3 regions of the Paenibacillus sp. FSL R5-0749 genome follow, and region 1 is predicted to be linked to each of the others. Evidence: riboswitches for the same ligand, from Rfam matches in the RefSeq annotation. Region 1 holds a riboswitch; each other region holds the start of a gene.

What was found. A riboswitch is a leader RNA that binds a small molecule or an ion and turns the genes downstream of it on or off. The one in region 1 is predicted to bind S-adenosylmethionine.
Region 2: it holds a riboswitch for S-adenosylmethionine, as region 1 does, so the genes downstream of both, mmuP (S-methylmethionine permease) here and metA (homoserine O-succinyltransferase) in region 1, are expected to answer to the same signal.
Region 3: it holds a riboswitch for S-adenosylmethionine, as region 1 does, so the genes downstream of both, MKY85_RS24710 (methionine ABC transporter ATP-binding protein) here and metA (homoserine O-succinyltransferase) in region 1, are expected to answer to the same signal.

What each region holds. Positions count from the first base shown of each region.
Region 1 is NZ_CP152005.1:1,974,006-1,980,163, reverse strand. It holds gene MKY85_RS08950 (PLP-dependent transferase) at 1-1,101, opposite strand, end outside; gene metA (homoserine O-succinyltransferase) at 1,126-2,043, opposite strand; SAM riboswitch class I at 2,279-2,402, opposite strand; gene corA (magnesium/cobalt transporter CorA) at 2,854-3,789, shown strand; gene MKY85_RS08935 (HRDC domain-containing protein) at 3,860-4,861, opposite strand; gene MKY85_RS08930 (ROK family protein) at 5,038-5,916, opposite strand; gene MKY85_RS08925 (MOSC domain-containing protein) at 5,993-6,158, opposite strand, start outside.
Region 2 is NZ_CP152005.1:5,816,482-5,822,639, forward strand. It holds gene mmuM (homocysteine S-methyltransferase) at 1-700, opposite strand, end outside; gene mmuP (S-methylmethionine permease) at 678-2,090, opposite strand; SAM riboswitch class I at 2,182-2,284, opposite strand; gene MKY85_RS26020 (Ger(x)C family spore germination protein) at 2,354-3,556, opposite strand; gene MKY85_RS26025 (GerAB/ArcD/ProY family transporter) at 3,553-4,653, opposite strand; gene MKY85_RS26030 (spore germination protein) at 4,694-6,158, opposite strand, start outside.
Region 3 is NZ_CP152005.1:5,543,718-5,549,875, forward strand. It holds gene MKY85_RS24700 (MetQ/NlpA family ABC transporter substrate-binding protein) at 1-656, opposite strand, end outside; gene MKY85_RS24705 (methionine ABC transporter permease) at 731-1,390, opposite strand; gene MKY85_RS24710 (methionine ABC transporter ATP-binding protein) at 1,391-2,425, opposite strand; SAM riboswitch class I at 2,551-2,692, opposite strand; gene MKY85_RS24715 (Cthe_2314 family HEPN domain-containing protein) at 2,830-3,546, opposite strand; gene MKY85_RS24720 (heme A synthase) at 3,736-4,674, opposite strand; gene MKY85_RS24725 (thioredoxin family protein) at 5,061-5,405, opposite strand; gene MKY85_RS24730 (DUF2515 family protein) at 5,548-6,158, shown strand, end outside.

The DNA.
Region 1 (6,158 bases):
GCCTACAGAGAACCGGAGCAGTCGGTCATCGACACCTACAGCATCACGAATTTCAAGCGGAATATCCGCATGCGTTTGTACCGCTGGGTAGGTCATGAGTGATTCCACTCCACCGAGACTTTCGGCAAAAGCAATCAGTTTGATATGACGCAGCAATGGTTCAACGTAACGTGCATCCTTCACTTTAAAAGAGAAAATACCTGTGTTACCTGTGGATTGTTTATTTTGTATCTCATACCCTGGATGATCCGACAGGCCTGGATGATACACTTCACCCACTGCTGGATGCTCAAGCAAATATTTGGCAATGGTAAGCGCATTGTACTCATGACGCTCCATGCGAAGAGCCAGCGTTTTCATCCCTTTCATCAACTGGTAGGAGTCACTTGGAGACAATACCGCTCCAATGGAATTATGCAGGAACGCCATCTCTGCAGATAATGCCTCACCCTTGGTTATAATTAGTCCGGCCAGCACATCATTGTGTCCGCCCAGATATTTGGTAGCGCTATGAATGATGATATCGGCACCCAGTTCAATCGGACGTTGGAAAAATGGAGTCAACAACGTGTTGTCAACAATGGTCAACAGGTTGTAACTTTTCGCCCAGGAAGCAACGGCTTCCACATCGGTGATCATCATCAATGGATTGGTTGGTGTCTCAATAAATACCGCTTTGGTATTTGGCTGACGAACCTTCTCCAGTGCTGCAAGGTCATTCGTATCTACATAACTGGCAGTTACGCCAAAACGAGACAGAATGCGTTCAAGCAGACGATAGGTTCCACCGTATAGATCCAACGATACAATCAGATGATCCCCTTGACCAAACATGGCAAAGATCGTTTGCAGTGCAGCCATACCCGAGCTACAGGCAAACCCCGCATCACCAGACTCTAGCGCTGCGGCTGCTTCTTCCAATACCTTACGGGTTGGATTCGTCGTACGAATATAATCAAACCCCGTGCTTTGTCCTAGCTTCGGGTGGCGAAACGCAGTGGATTGATAGATCGGAAAGTTAATGGCGCCTGTTACCGGTTCATTGATGGACCCTATTTGTGCTAAGCGGCTTTCGATTTTCAACTTGTTGTTGTCTTCCATTGCTGCATCCTCCTGTAATCTCGATTAGATTTGCGGGCCAATATCGTAAGGTGTTTCTTGATACACATAGTAATTGAGCCAGTTAGAGAATAATAAGTTGGCATGAGCGCGCCAGGTAGCCGGTGGCACACGGGAAGGATCGTTATTTGGATAATAGTGTCTAGGCAATGCAATATCCAACCCTCTGGCTACATCCCGGTCATACTCCCACTTTAATGAGAACGGGTCGTACTCGGCATGACCTGTGGCAAAAATTTGTTTGCCGTCTTTGGTCGCAACCAGGAAGATACCCGCTTCCTCGGATTCAGCCAAAATCTCTAAATTTTCATTCTTTTCAATATCTTCGCGTCTCACTTCCGTATGACGGGAATGTGGAACGTTGAATACTTCATCAAATCCACGCAACAATGGAACATGTGGTTTATTGATCGTATGTGGGAAAACGCCAAAGCACTTTTCATCAAGTGGTACTTTCGGCACATCAAAATGATGGTATAAACCTGCTTGGGAAGCCCAACATATGTGGAGGGTTGAAGTCACATTGGTTTTGGTCCATTCGAAGATCTCCTGGATCTCATTCCAATAGTTCACGTCTTCGAAATCCATCTGTTCCACCGGGGCACCCGTAATAATCATGCCATCGAAACGGCGGTGTTCAATCTCGTCGAAGGTTTTATAGAACAGATCCAAATACTCCTGAGACGTATTCTTCGACGTATGGGATTTTGGGTGTACGAGAACAACATCCACCTGAATAGGCGTGTTTCCGACCAGACGAAGCAATTGTGTTTCGGTCGTTTCCTTTGTCGGCATCAGGTTTAATATAGCGATACGGAGTGGACGAATATCCTGCTGGTATGCAGAAGTTTCATCCATGACGAAGATATTCTCTCCTTCAAGTACTTCTTTTGCTGGTAAAGTATCCGGAATTTTGATTGGCATGGTAAGTCTAACTCCTCCTTGTGCATAGATAGATGCAGCTGCCACTGGCTTGATGTCTTCATATCAATACAGTGACAGACTGCCTTGAGCTTGTAAAAACATTGAATTGCTCCTTCATCCAACGTTACAAACAACCTCAAGTTCCTTAGCGAAAATCACTGCTGAGAAGTCGGGGCATATGACAAAGACCTTCCTCGGATTTCGAGAAAGGTCATATGTAAATAGATATGCGCCTCTCTCATCTCTCAGTTACAACAGTGCCACTTGACACTAGGTCGCTGCAAGAATTAGCACCGTGCGGTATACCGCCGGTTGCCGGGTTTCATCGGGCCAGTCCCTCCACCTACTCTTGATAAGATTTCGCTGTATTAGATTGTAATTTAATATGGTTCACCGTCTACTTTATTACATTAATGCCTTTACGTCAAGGTGCAGTTCTCTGTCTGCTGTCCAGATCGGAACCGTTCTTCATCCGTTGTCATACACTGCCTCAGGGCGCGAAATAGACACATTTTTGCGCTTGAAAGCACCTTGTACCAGCGGTATACTAAACAAGGTGTTATAAACCCTTATGTGAGAGGTGACATATTAAATGGATGGCGACCCGAGGCCTGACTGGCAGCCGAATTCCGACAAACTGCATAGAGAATTGACATCAGCATGCCGGCAGCGGGACGTGACTTCCGTTTGATTATATAGTGAACGCAGCCCTGATCTCCAGGCTCCGCTGCCGACCGGCTGATTTGTTCTTTTTGCGCCCATAATGATAATATCCGCCGAGTTGGCGGGTGCAGAAGGAGTAGATTAACGATGAAAATCCGGTTGGTAAACAACGGTGTGTTTATTCCGGTGGACGATATTCAGCAGGCGCTGACTCCACCAGCGGAAGGATTTTACTGGATTGATGCAGATGTAGACGATTTGGCGGTACTTCAACCGCTGTTCTTGATGCATGATCTGGCTGTGGAAGACTGTCTTAGTGACGAAGAACAACGTCCGAAGATTGAAATTTATGAGAACCATTATTTTATTGTAATCAATAGCATACGTTTCGATGATGAAGAGATTTTTCTGCGTGCAGTCAACTTGTTCCTTGGCAGACATTTTATTATTAGTGTTACGAAGCAAAAGGTCAGCGAATTGCGCACACTGAAACCAATCCTGTGGGAACAGGAAATCAGTACACCGGATCGTCTGCTCTATTTGCTGGTTGACTTGATTGTTGATAATTATTTCACCGTAGGTGACCGAATTGAAGCACGGATTGAGAAGCTTGAGGAAGACATTCTGATGCATACCAAAAAGTCACATCTGAATGAAATCATCGGGCTGCGCAGTGAGATTCTGTGGCTGAAAAAAGTCCTTGGACCTCAGAAAGAGGTCATTAACACACTGAACAAAAAAGATCTGCGTCTCATCGATGATCAACTGCAAAAGTATTTCAGTGACATCTATGAAAATGCCGTAAAAATTTCGGAAACCTTTGAGACTTATCGCGACCTGATGGGCAACTTGCGAGAAGCCTACCAATCCAGTATAGCGAACCGGGCGAATGAGATCATGCGTGTGTTTACCGCCATTACCACGGTCTTCATGCCGCTGACGGTTATTACCGGAATATACGGTATGAACTTTACGAATATGCCCGAGCTTAACTGGAAATACAGCTATTTTGTTGTAATTGGCCTGATGGTTACACTGGGCCTGAGCATGTTCTTCATTTTCCGCAAAAAAGACTGGGTATGAACTCGTACGAAATAACAAAGACGATGCGCTCCTCTTGGAGGAACGCGTCGTCTTTTTCTATACCCTGCAACTAACTTACATTCCGCTCTGTCTCTGCATGCCGACGGAAGCGGATGCGAATCATGCGCAGTTTTTCATAGACCTGCTCCAGACTTCCTCCGTCGGGCTTCTCCGCTCCATACACCTTATGTAATACTGGCTTCAGGAACGTATCTCCCAGCTCCTCATATGCACTCCATACAGCCTCTTGTTCGTTCTCTGGCATCACAGCAAGCTCCACATCAAGAAGGCAATCGGTGTCATAACCTTCGAGATCCAGTGTCTCTAACAGCTCAATCAACTCGCGTCGGGATAATCCGGATCGATTAACGATTTCTTCTAACGTATGCCCTTCCTTCATGCCTTCAAGCACCTGCTTGCGCGTGGTGAACTTATCAAGTTCCTGTTTGTACTTCTGCTCTCTCTGCTTGTATAACCAGTTCTCATACTCTTCTTCCTTCAGCGCCGTGTACACCCATTCAAGCGGGAATGTCGTTGAACGCTCCAACCCGTTCGTAATCTCCATCCATTCCGCACCATAGTCGGTCGCTTTGCTCTCCCCTACGCCCGGCAATTGCATCAGTTCATCCATCGATTGCGGCACAAAGGCACTGATCAAACGCAGCAGACGATTCGTTGCAATAAAATACGGTGCCTTCCGGTCAGACACGGCTCTCTTTCTACGCCAGGCGCACAAATCCGTATATAACTGCTCATTGCCGTATAACTCACTGTAACAATGGAGTCGCTGCCCACCATAACTGCGCAACTTCAAATCATCATTCTCATGAAATAACCCCTGTAACTGCGGTCGGTATCCCTCACTCATCTGTATGGCGAGCTGATGACGATAAATATGAAGCAGTTCCTCCCAAGAAGTCCCTTCATACCAGATGCTGTCCTCACGTTCTCCTTCCTCGTAGCGACTCCATCCCAGCTGCCAACCATCCTCCTCTTCCCCAATCCATAGCTGTGCATACTCTGCATTTTGATCTGACATTCTGGACAATCTGTTCATGAAAATGACTTCCATCTCCGTTCCCTCCCTTTAACATTTCAGCCTAAACGGGTTAGCTACACTACCTAAAGGCAGCACAAAAAAACACCTCTCCTGCAAAATCCATGCAAGAGAGGTGCTTCCTCATTAACCGTACTATGCTGTTGCCCATATCATACCACAATGGTAAAATTCGTCAATCCCTTATTGATCTACTTATTTAATGCCAGTTTGGCAAGCGCCAGCGAACCACATAGTCCCGCATTGTCACCAAGTCCCGGTGAAACAACATACTGGTCAATCTCGGATTGAAGTGCGGGATGCTGAACATATCCAGCCAGCAACTCCTGCAGTTTGCTACGAACCATCGGGAACAGGTGCTCCTGCTTCATTACTCCGCCACCCATTACGATTTTCTGTGGAGAGAGAATGAGAACATAATTCATCAGTGCATGTGCCAGGTAATGTGCTTCAATCTCCCATGCTTTATGATCTGCAGGCAGTTCATAAGCCGGTTGCTCCCAACGTTTGTTAATGGCTGGGCCTGCTGCAAGGCCTTCGAGGCAGTCGCCATGATACGGACAGAAACCTTCGTATGTATCCTCCGGATGTCTGCGTACAATGATATGTCCCATCTCTGGATGTGACAATCCATGGACCATTTTACCGCCAACTACAGCACCTGCACCAATACCTGTACCCACCGTGATATACAGACAGCTCTCAAGACCTTGTGCAGCGCCCCAGGTTGCTTCTCCAAGTGCCGCACCATTCACATCCGTATCAAATGTCATCGGTACATCAAAATGCTCCTTGAGCTTGCCAATCACGTTATATTGTCCCCAATGTGGCTTCGGTGTTGTTGTGATATAGCCATACGTCGGGCTTCCTTCAATCGGATCAATCGGACCAAATGAACCTACGCCCAGAGCTTCAATGCCTTTGCCTTCAAAAAACGAAATCACTTGAGCCATTGTCTCTTCCGGTGTTGTTGTTGGAAAACTTACGCGTTCCAGAACTTCTCCGTTTTCTGTGCCAATACCACATACAAATTTGGTTCCGCCTGCTTCAATTGCGCCTAAGATCGTCATGTTAGTCACACTCCCAAGTTAGTTTAAAAAGGAAATCATTTTTCGTGCTTTACTTGATGACACTATAGTTATCCTGCTACTTGTTCTCCAGCTTGGACAATCGTTTCATTAACGTCTGCCTCCAGCTGTCTGACAGCGCAGAAATGGCTAGCAGCGCCTGGATACCTTCGACATTTTCTTTCCCCTGATGCATAATTCGATTGGCTTCAAGAACGGTCATTGATGCAGGATCGGTGCTGATC
Region 2 (6,158 bases), 2.9 Mb from region 1:
GCGGCTCGGAGCCAAACGTCTGTGCACATGTCTTAAGCGGCGTACCTTCGCTGATGCTTGTCCCATCTTTTAATGAAAAGGATAGCCAGGCATAGGCATGAGGAAACTCCTTCAGCAAATCAACCAGCACCTGTGCTTCCTGCAAGGATGGTATGGTCTCAAAAGCCAGAATATCAGCACCCGCTTCAAGCAACGCGGCCATCCGCGGACGATGGAATGCAGCCAGCGTTTCATCTGATACACCGTAGTGACCGATGTACTCCGATCCATCAGCTAGATAAGCGCCGTAGGGTCCAACGGATGCAGCAACCAACGGTCGTGGCCGAGCCAAGAATCCTGTCACCGAGATATCAGAGGTTTGCACTTCTGCCCATACGTCATCTCTCGCCTGTGCAGCCAGTTCCACCGTCTTGCGAATCAGGTCCAACGCTGCTTGCTCGCCGATGCCTCTCTTGCGGAAGCCATCCACTGTCGCCTGATAACTGGATGTAATCGCACAGTCGGCTCCTGCTCGAAAATAATCCGTATGGACCTGAACAATAACATCCGGATTCTCAAGCAACACACGAGCAGACCATAATGGATCATCCAGATCACATCCATGCTGTTCAAGTTCTGTTGCCAGCGCTCCATCCAGAATCATGACCGGATGTTCACGAAGGATCTGTTCTATGGGGTTAGTCGGTTGTGTTTGTGTCATGTACTTGTCCTCTTTTCTTATTCACACGTTCTGTCAAATAATAAGCTGCGTAACATACTGCGATAAATGGAATCCCACAATACAGCGCAATTCGCTGTGTCGGGTCGAAAGCAATACCTATACATGAAGCCAGGCATAATATAAATGAAACAATCGGTACCACCGGATACAGTGGTGTACGGTAGACCAGATCTTTGACCGCATGTCCTTCCCGGATATACTGTCTGCGGAACATGTACTGGGAAGCGCTGATGCTCATCCATACGGCAACGACAGCCAGACCTGATATGGAGACCAGCGTAATATACACCGTACCTGGCGCAATAATGCTGGACAGCAGAGCCAGTGCACCACCCACCATACTGATCAGAAGTGCATTCAGCGGTACCCCGCGCTTGGTCAATTTGGCAAACCACGGAGAGATCGTTCTTTTGTCAGCCAGAGACCAGAGCATCCGTGAAGATGCATAGAGGCCCGAATTGGCAGCAGAGAGAATCGCCGTCAGAATAACAAAGTTCATAATATCTGCAGCGTAGGGTACACCCACCCGCTCCATTACCGCTACAAAAGGACTTTCCAATACACTGGCGTCCGACATGGGCAGCAAGGCCGACAAGATAACAATCGTTCCGATGAAGAAAATAACCAAACGCCACAGTGTGGTATAAATAGCTTTGGGAATCGTCTTTTCTGGATTCTCCGTCTCCCCGGCGGCAATACCGATTAACTCAGTGCCTGAGAATGCAAAGTTAACAGCAAGCATAGTCATCAATATCGCTGTAGCCCCATGAGGGAACCACCCGGATGCGGTAATATTTGATAGAAATGGAGCCGGTTCAGCATCCGCCATGGGAATGAACCCAAACATGGCTGCACCACCGATAATAATGAAGATTACGATGGTAACTACTTTGACAGATGAGAACCAGAACTCGGATTCCGCAAAAAGTTTTACCGTTAAAGCATTGAACAAAAAGATCATCAGTGCAAAAAGTGCGCTCCATATCCATACATTTACCGATGGGAACCAACGCTGCATCAGCAGACCGGCGGCTGTGAATTCAGAGCCAAGCGCAACAGTCCAGGTTAACCAGTACAACCAAGCTACCGTATAGCCTGTTGCTGGTCCAATATATCTTGCCGCATAACTATGAAATGCTCCCGTCTCTGGCATATGAACAGTCAGTTCACCAAGACAGAGCATCACCAGATATACTACGATCGCTCCAATCAAGTAGGAAAGAATAGTTCCCAGTGGTCCCGCCTGCTGAATCGTATAACCCGAGCTCAGGAATAATCCCGTTCCAATGACGCCACCCAGAGAGAGCATGACCACATGCCGTGCCTGCATTTTCCGCTGAAAATGCCCTTTGTCGTTGTTGTTCTCCATACCTGCTGCTCCCTACTTCTTCATCCAGAAAAAACAAAAAAGACCCACTCTTCCTAAAGAGTGCGCCGTTACTGACAAATAAAAACAAACGCTCCTATCTATCAGGCTGTTCACCCGCTGGAATTAGCACAGTATCCTTCAGATCTGCTGCTGAGGTTTCTAAGGGCCAGTCCCTCCACCTCTCTGGATAAGAAAATGATTTTTTATAAATATAGCGATTGTTCATGAGTGTGTCAACATTTAAATAATACGTGGATACTTCGCTATTCTGTGGAAGACCCCGGATTGGTGATGGATATCTTGACATCATACGTAATTGGCACGGTGCTGAAGATTTGGTCCCAATCGTTCTTGACCTTCTTCCATGTTTTTGGATGTTTAATACGCAAGCTATCCCGAAAGTCCGCAACATCGACTTTATAGGTATGCTGAAGTTTGTACAATACCTGACGAATCTGTTGTTCGGCCAGTTCAGCAAAATCCTTTTCCAATTCTCTGAGATATTCACCCTTTTCCTCTTCCTCGGGAGCGCGCCAATCCTCCATCAGCCAGCCTTCGGATTCAGTCTTCACATGGAATGAAATATCATTGCCAACTACCTTCGGCGTAATTTTAACCTTTTTCTTCTTCATTTCGAACAACACGGTGAATCCTTCTTTATTGTGAGTCTTCAAGACGCCTCCCTTTTTTTTGGAATTGAGCCATGACAACCCTTCCAGATCTGTTTGACTAAGTTCTCCGATGAACTTGGTCGTTTTCCCATCAAAGATGCTCCCTCCGGAGAACTTATCTTCTCCATCGGAGTTTAATACATTCTGGAGCAGGAAGCTCGATCCGGATTGCATTTGTGCGTCTAACTTGGACAGCAGAACCGGATCAAGTATTTTATTGGATATATAAGAGTTGTTCGTAATGCCTGTGAGATAGAATGCTGGTATTCGAGACGGATCTTGTGAAGTCAACACATCTAATGCAGAATGATGACTGATCAGCACCAGGCAGTTCGGTCGAATATCATTATCCCGTAGTACAAAATCAAGTAATTGGTCCAAACCATATTTTTTGGCGATATCCTTGGAGACAACGATAACTTTCAGATGATGTCCAATAAGTGGCCGATCCCGCCTTAACGCAAACTGACGGAAGATTTGCAACATGGAATCTCCACTGAGCTGTTCATTGGAATAGGATGTTTTGCCGGAAGAAGGAGAACCGGATTGCTGGCTCGATTGACTGTTGGAGAAGCCCGGAGCGATCTGCACCGTGGCAGTTACATAGTTCTTCTTAGGATATGAGCCTCCTTGAGCAGCAATGTCTCTCTCGAATTCCGTCTCTTTGCCTACATCGATTCCAAGACCAACATAGAGACTTAGATCCTCTATTTCTCGACTGCTCCAGCATCCGGACAGCGTCAACAGAATACAAAAGGCAGAAGCTAAACGTAAGAGCATACGAAATGGCATCATGCATGTTTGCCTCCTTTTTTGCGAATCAGACTTATCAACAGTAACACCATAGGAAGAATGCCAAATAAAAACACAGATGCATTACCCAGCATATCTCCAAGTGCAAAAGTATCATCAACCGTTTTGGGCATCATGGCTGTCACATAAATGAATGGAAGCAGACCATACATAATCCCCTTCATTTTTTTGGAACGGAACAAATCACGAATACCCACCGAAGCACAGTAATGTGTGATCGCGGTAGTCGAAAAAATCTGCATAATCCAGATGACCAGCAATAAGGATTCAAATCGTTCGAATATTAATCCCTGTATCTCGAAGCTTCTCACCAAATCCAGCGTTGGCCAGGTTCGAGTTTTGATTCCATCCAGGGACAGGCTACCTACAACCATGACAACCGTAATCAAATATATAATGGTGGATATAAGTATGCCCCAGCTCATCGCCTTATTGCTTTTCTTCGGATTTTTCATATAAGCAGTCATAATTAGCATCACCTCATACCCCGTATATGATAATAGAGAAGGCTTAAGTCCTTTGAAAACAGGCATAAGACCTTCGCCGAGCACTGGTCTAAGATTTCCAATCTCAAATAGCTGATTACTCAGCAGAATTTCAATGACAAATATAATGATTGTAATCGGTAGAATAATCTCGAACACCCGTATTATGACACCAAGTCCGCCTGAGATCATATATATACCGATCCACATGAAGACCATAACAATCGCCCATGTGGGCGTACGTTCAAGCAGATACATCCCTGTTACTTCAGCCATGACTCTAATTTCGAATGCGGCAATCACCATAAAATACATAATCATGGCAAATCCCAATATGTAAGCAATCCAGCTCCCCGTAATTTCACGGGTGAACTGGAATACCGTTTTCCCCGGAAATCTGCGACACAAGGTAACCAGAACAATGCCGACACCTGCAATAATCAGTCCCGACAGAATAATGGATATCCAGACATCCGGTGTTCCGACGGCCTTACTGGTCGTTCGAGGTAACGTCAGGATCCCGGCACCAAGCATGTAATTCACAATAATTATAACGGCCTGTGTCGTGGTTATCTTTTGTGGAGAGCCATTCACTTTAGTTCACCTCCAGAGCTTCTGTAGATGGAAAATTTGATTACTTTTTACGATCCTCATCGATCGGATTTGTCATTTTGGGACGCATTCTCATCATGTTCAACGGAGCACGAATAACGAAATCCTTCCATTCATTGATGTGATAAGGGACGGCCGGAGCTACGTAAGGTACGCCAAAGCTTGAGAGCCGTGCCAGATGCGTGCACACAAGCAGGAAGAACATAACCACGCCATACAAACCAAGAACTGCGGCACTAAACATTGCGGCAAATCTCAGAATTCGCAGAGTTAGCCCTGCACTATAGACAGGAATGGTAAAGGAAGAGATCGCCGTAACCGCAACGACAATAACCAGGAATTGGCTTATGATTCCTGCTTGTACTGCTGCTTGTCCAATAATCAGACCTCCCACGATACCCATCGCTGGCGCAATCGGTTTAGGCAGCCGTATCCCTGCCTCTCTCAGAATTTCAATGGAAATTTCCATGATCAGTACTTCAATGATCGAAGGAAACGGTACCCCTGTCCGCGTTTCAATAATCGTCAGAACCAGCTTGGTCGGGATAAGACCAGGGTGGAACGAAATAAACGATATATAGAGTGCAGGAGCGAGCAATGCCAGCATCGCAGCTACAAAACGCAGCATACGTAAAAAGGTTCCTGGAATCCAACGTTCATAATAATCTTCGGGAGATTGAAGCAGCATGCTAAAGGTCACGGGTACAACGAGTACAAATGGCGTTCCATCCAACAAAATAGCCACCCTACCTTCCAGCAAAGCACCCATTACCCGGTCAGGCCTCTCCGTATTTAGTACCTGTTGAAAAGGACTCAGGGTACTGTCTTCGATGAGTTGCTCCACATAACCTGATTCCAGCATCGAATCCATATCCATCTCTTCGATTCGCTTACAGACTTCAGTAACGAGATTGGGATCGGCAATATCCTGAATATAGGCTATCGCCAATTCTTTTTTGATCCGTGAACCCACTTCAAACTTTTGAATAAAGAGACTCTGATCACTTCCGTAACGACGTAAAATGCCTGTGTTATCGCTTAATTGCTCTGTAAAACCAATCCGGGGCCCACGAATCAATCCCTCTGACAGAGGCTCATTCACACCTCGACTTTTGATCTTGTGGCCTCCAATTAATAAAGCACCTGGCAACCCATCAACCAACAGTGCATTTTTTCCGAAAAGCACGCCAATTGAGAGCTCTTGGAGAGACGAAGTCTCCTCAACCAGGCTGACAGGAAGTAATTGATCCTTCAGGTATGCCGACAACAGATGTGCATTGTCTGGATGAAGAAACCCCTCCTGCTTAAGTAGGGGAACGCCCTCTAACATTAACGGGGAAATCAAGTGATCATCTACCAAGTCCTGATCTACCAGACCTTCGGTATAGATGACTGCAGCCCGTGTATTCGTTCCCCTAATCGTAAATTCCCGAATATGAACATCTGCATTTTGTCCGAAGCTTTCTTTCACGCTAATCAGATTGGTA
Region 3 (6,158 bases), 3.2 Mb from region 1:
GGATTCAGGTTCGCTTCAAGCGCATAGTTAGCGTTGATGAATACCAGATCCGCTTCATCCAATTGACGAGGCATCATGGCTGCATCCAGCTCGATGATATTCAGGTTCTTCGGATTGGCTGTGATATCTTGAATCGTAGAAGTGATATTTGTATTGTCTTTCAGCGTAATAATGCCTTCCTTCGCGAGCAACAACAGTGCACGTCCCCCATTGGATGGGTCATTTGGAATGGCTACTTTTGCGCCATCAGCCAATTCATCCAAAGATTTAATCTTTTTGGAGTATCCGCCAAAAGGTTCAACATGAACAGGTGTTACAGCAACGAGGTTGAAACCACGTTCTTTATTCTCTGTGTCCAAGTAAGGCTGGTGCTGGAAGAAGTTTGCATCCAATTTTTTATCAGCAAGCTGCTGGTTGGGTTGTACATAGTCATTGAACGTAACGACTTGCAAACGAATACCTTGTGCTTCCAGTTCAGGTTTGATGCTTTCCAGAATCTCTGCGTGTGGTGTAGGTGAAGCTCCCACTTTCAATTCAACCGTGCGTGGTGCACCTGCTGAATTGTCTGCGCCGCTATCGGCATCCTTGTTGTTTCCGCAAGCTGCGAGAACCGCGATCAGCATAAGACTAAGTAGAGCGAATGACCATTTTTTCATGTGTAAAACCCCTTCTCTAATCATATTTTCATGTGGCGTTTGAATGACTGCACAGCCAACATGTTATCTATGTGTTATTTCCTGGTGAAAAATGTAACTAAGCGATCTCCAGCCATCTGGAGAATTTGCACGAGAATAATCATCGACACTACGGATATGATCATGATTTCATTTTGATAACGATAATACCCATAGTTGATTGCCAGCGTTCCCAGTCCACCACCACCAACCATGCCCGCCATCGCCGTGTAGGAGACAAGCGTAACGATGGTAATGGTTATCCCAGCAACCAGACCAGGTAACGCCTCAGGCAGCAACACCCGTCTTACAATCTGTCCGGTGGATGCCCCCATTGACTGAGCCGCTTCAATTACACCACGGTCAACTTCTCGCAACGTTGTCTCCACCAATCGAGCAAAATAAGGAGCTGCTGAAATAACCAAAGGAGGTATAACACCTAACACACCTGTAGCTGTACCGACGAGTGAACGAGTAAATGGAATAAGAGCAACAATCAAAATGATAAATGGAACTGATCGCAAAATATTTACAATCAAGGACAAAATAATGTACACCGTCCGTGACTTGATCGAAGCAGATCGGGCTGTCATAAACAGCAGAACTCCGAGTGGTAAACCAAAGATAACGGTGAATAGGCCTGATACACCCAAAATTTGCAGTGTCTCTATGGAAGCTTTACCAACCTCTTCCCAACGAACTGTTGAAAAATCCATCTAACGTAGCACCTCCACATCAAGTCCCTCAGCGGTTAGTTCGGATATCGTCCGATCAATCGCATTGGAATCACCTTCGAACCGAACGGTCAGCTGACCATAAGGAACCTGTTTAATCGTAGAGATTGTCCCTTGCAGGATGGCAAAATCCACACCCGTCTTGCGAACCGTCCTGGACAAAATCGCTTCATACGTTTTGTTCCCCAGAAAGGATATCTTCACAAGTTTCGATGCAACACCTGCCTGCAATTCAATGCCTGCATTTGCCAGAGCAGTCTCTTCCAGAGCCAGTCCAGCTTCATGGTCACGCATCATGAAGTCCCGCGTAATCGCATGCTGCGGCTTCAGGAACACTTCGGTTACAGGTCCCTGTTCCACAATGCCACCTTGATGAATGACAGCCACCTTATCACAGATGTTCTGAATGACATGCATCTCATGTGTAATCAGCACAATGGTAAGGTTGTACTTTTCGTTAATGTCGAGCAATAACTTCAGAATTGAATTTGTCGTCTGCGGATCAAGCGCTGAAGTAGCCTCATCACAAAGAAGTACATTCGGATCACTCGCAAGTGCTCTCGCAATCCCCACACGTTGTTTCTGTCCACCTGATAATTGAGCTGGATATTTGTTGCTATGGTTCTCCAGACCAACGAGATTGAGCATCTCCTTCACTTTGCGATCAATGGCATCCTTGGGTGTATTCACAAGCTTTAGTGGAAAAGCCACATTATCATATACCGTTGCAGAGGATAACAGATTGAAGTGTTGGAAAATCATCCCGATTTTGCGTCTCTGTTGCTGCAATTCGGTTTTGCTCAGTTCAGTCAGATTGATCCCGTCAACCCATACTTCACCCTCCGTAGGCCGCTCCAGCAAATTAATACAGCGAATCAGTGTACTTTTACCCGCTCCGGAATGGCCAATAACGCCGTAGATTTCACCCTTTTGGATGTTCAAATTCAGCTCGGATAACGCTGTTGTAGACTTTTTTCCTTTGCCGTACGTTTTGGTTAATCCTTTTAATTCAATCAATCGCACTTGCCCCTTTCCAACCACCTACATGTATCTTTACCCGATCTAAAGGAAAACTCCCCTTAAAGTACAAAAAAGAGCCCTTTGCAGAAACAAAGAGGGCTCTTCACGTGAAAGAATATACCTTCTCATCTGCCAAAATCGTGCCTTGCACCATTTTGTAGGAATTAGCACCTAACATCTATAACGAATGATACATGTATCATGTCATTACAAATCGGTTGCCGGGCTTCATCGGGCCTGTCCCTCCGCCGCTCTCGATAAGAAATATGTTATTGTAGGATTTTATAAGTTCATGTAGTTCATGCTTTATAATGTGAATGTAAATTTTGAGATGATCTGTTCATTCTTTGTCATTGCAACACTCTAATTGAAACTCAGTATATTCCAAGTATTCCGATTTGTCAAAGGGAATTATTTCTTTGCCATATTTTATTGATATAACGATAAGAGGCTGTTAACGTTTCACAGACCATATCCACGCCCTGACGCATTTCCTGCACATGCTGATTCAGATCCTCCAGCTTCACCTTACCTTGCAAAGTCTGGTGTAACTGCCACAGGTCATCGTGCATTTCCGAGTTCATGTAGTGAATTTCCATATTACGTCGTTTGCGCAGCTTGCTCATCGGCTCCCGATATGAGTCCTTGATCTGAATTAATTTCAATGCAAGATCATGATGCTCCCTCGCAAAATCGAACTGCCTTAACACCGTAAAATAAGAAAAATGCGCTTTTGTATTTGAAGTATTCAGCTGGAATATTTCATTCAATACGGTCCCGACTTTATCCAAAATGGCAAAGCAGCGGATGAAGCCATCTTTGTAGAAATACACATATCGGGCATACTCAGCTTTTTCAGTCGGCGTCATGTCGTCCGTTGAGCCTGCAACGACCTTTTTGCGAAAATGAGCTGCAGCGAAGCTGCTTTGCTCCAGTTCATCCAGTGAGGAGATGAGTCCCTGAGTCCACACATACAGTTTCCGATAGTCATGCGTGGGATCATGATCCACATGCATTTGCCGCTGAAAGAGCTCAAGTGTATGCGCCATGGAGTCCATCGCATCCTTCAATTTACCTTCGTTTATACGCGGTTTTTCCCCCAACAACGTTCGCAGCATATTTAACCTCCTCTTTTCCGAATCAACATTTCATCACCGTAACACTTCATCCATTCCGTAATTGCTGCTTGCCATAGGTTGCCCTGATCCCCCTGACATCAAACAAAGTCCACCTGTCCAAAGATGTACATCACTGGATGGTGGACTTTCATATTAGGCCGAGTACCTTCAAGAGAACTGTATCTGTATCTAGAACCGATTAACCGGTCGATGTAGCTTGTACACCAGGAAACTCATATACGTTAAAACTCCGAACAATATGGCGATATCCAGCATATGAGCGAGAGCTACGAACATATATACTTCCGGGCGGTTCATTGTCACCATCATGAAAATACCAATCACGACTTGCATCAGGATGAGAACAACGGATACCACGCCAAGGGTACGCATTTCCTTGTTGTCTGGATGATTACGGTAAGCGAAATGACCCAGAATTGCAATAACAATGACGAGCGACGCTGCTGCTGCACGGTGAGCAAAAGCAACCGCTACCCCTCCTGAAAGCTCAGGGATAATCTGCCCGTTACAGAGCGGAAATCCGGAACATCCGCCAGCAGAATTCGTGTGGCTCACAAATGCACCCGTGTATACCACGAGATATGTGTAAATGGTAGAGAACCAGACCAGATTCCTGAATTTTTTGCTCACCCGAGGGTATTTATTCAGGCGCTCCAATCCGCCATCTTTTGCCTCCTGCCTTATGCCCAGCGCCATCATCAGGGAACTAGCAAAAGCAATCAGTGCAAAGCCGAAATGCAGTGCCATGACTGCTGAAGATTGGGAGAAGACAACGGCAAAAGCCCCCATGATCCCCTGCACGATAACAAATACCAGGGTTAAGAAAGAGAACAATTGCAGGTCACGACGTGACTTGCCAAACAGCAGAAAAGCAACAAACGAGGCAATGGACAACAATCCAGCCAGTGCGCTTACAGCGCGATGGGAATATTCAATAAGTGAAGCCACAGTATGTGCCGGAACGAGTTTCCCGTTACATAAAGGCCATTCCGTTCCGCAGCCAAGGCCCGATTCCGTTTTGGTTACGATGCCTCCACCAAAAGTGGCCAGAAACATGACAAGACAGGTTAATACGGTTAACCATTTAAATAAAGTTAAGTGTTTCAATTTTTTCTCACCCGCTGTTGGTTTAAGATGGCGAAGAATATCCTTCGCTTGTTTCGATACTTTGACACTTATTTCACAACTAAATTCATTATACCGGATAAAATGTTCATTGACGTCCGCGCTTTGTGACAAAATGTTAACGTCTGATGAAATAATGACCCATAGGTCACTGGGGATATGTACATCAAATTTCTAACATAGAAACATGTCGAACACACAAACGCCATTTCCCTATTTCAAGAGAAATGGCGTTTCATCTAGTATACCCTTTTACAACATGAACCTGTCATACTTTTATATAAGTTCAATGAAACATTTACACAATAACAGCGATCAAAAGGTTATTCTGTCATCGGAGTGTTTGTGTAAATATAACTTATATAACTTTATTTATGGATCGTGTTGTACACTTCAACTGCGCGATCCAGGAACTGCTCAATCTCTTCTCTCGACTTGCGCAGCTTGTTCACGTACCGTACGAGTTCGCGCCCATCTGTATACGCCACAAAGCTCGGAATGCCAAGAATATTCTGCTCTTCACTAACCGTTCCAACCTGATCCACGTCGACCTCAATCAAAGTCAGTTCACGTGCATATTTCTCTTCAACCTCAGGCATAAACGGATCGATGTATTTGCAGTCACCACACCAGTCTGCCTTGAATACGGCAATCGTCAAACGTGGGGATTGGATGGCTACATCAAAAGCCGGTTTGGAAGTAATCTGTTCCATTCGGTTCATCTCCCTTTCTGTACCTTGTCTTATCCTAAGTGAAGCAAATTGGCGAGTGGAAGTCAAATAATCAGCGCATACTTAGAATAAACCACATGGTCTGTGAATTTAAACCCAGAACATCATGAAAGGATGTCACATCATGACTTCCACCAGAACCGATTCTTCCAGCGAACAGCATCACGGATCCCTCTTGCAGATGGTCCGTTCCATTCCGGGTGCTGCCCGGGAAATCTGGCGTGGCAAACAGGCTGCATGGCAAGCCTCAGCACAGCTTCGTCATCCATTGCGTGACATGGAGTGGGATACCGATACGGCAGCCGCCCTACAGTCTGAGATAGAGCGTCTGTTACCTGCCAGCAGCAAGTCTTTTGCACGCGCGGACCAGGTTCAAAGCGCACTCGTCTGTGAAGAAGATTGCATCATTCTGGAAGAGATAAAGACACTGACCCAGGAGCATAACCGAAGTAATGTTACCCGCACGTCAGCCTATCTGGAATGTTATGAGCAATACCCTGAACTGCATTGGGCTCTGCTGGCCCATATGGTCTCTCGCAACGGCGGATATCACATGACAGATCTTCAGAGTGACTTAATGCATAATCTGCAGAATCAGAGCGATCGCGAGCATATGTATCGGCTGCTGGAGCGATGCAATGCACTCATTTTCCAGGATGCATATCCCCAGCTACAGCTGTATATGAACAGTCGCCGGATTGGACGAAGCTGTTTCCATCTCTTGTCACACTTTCA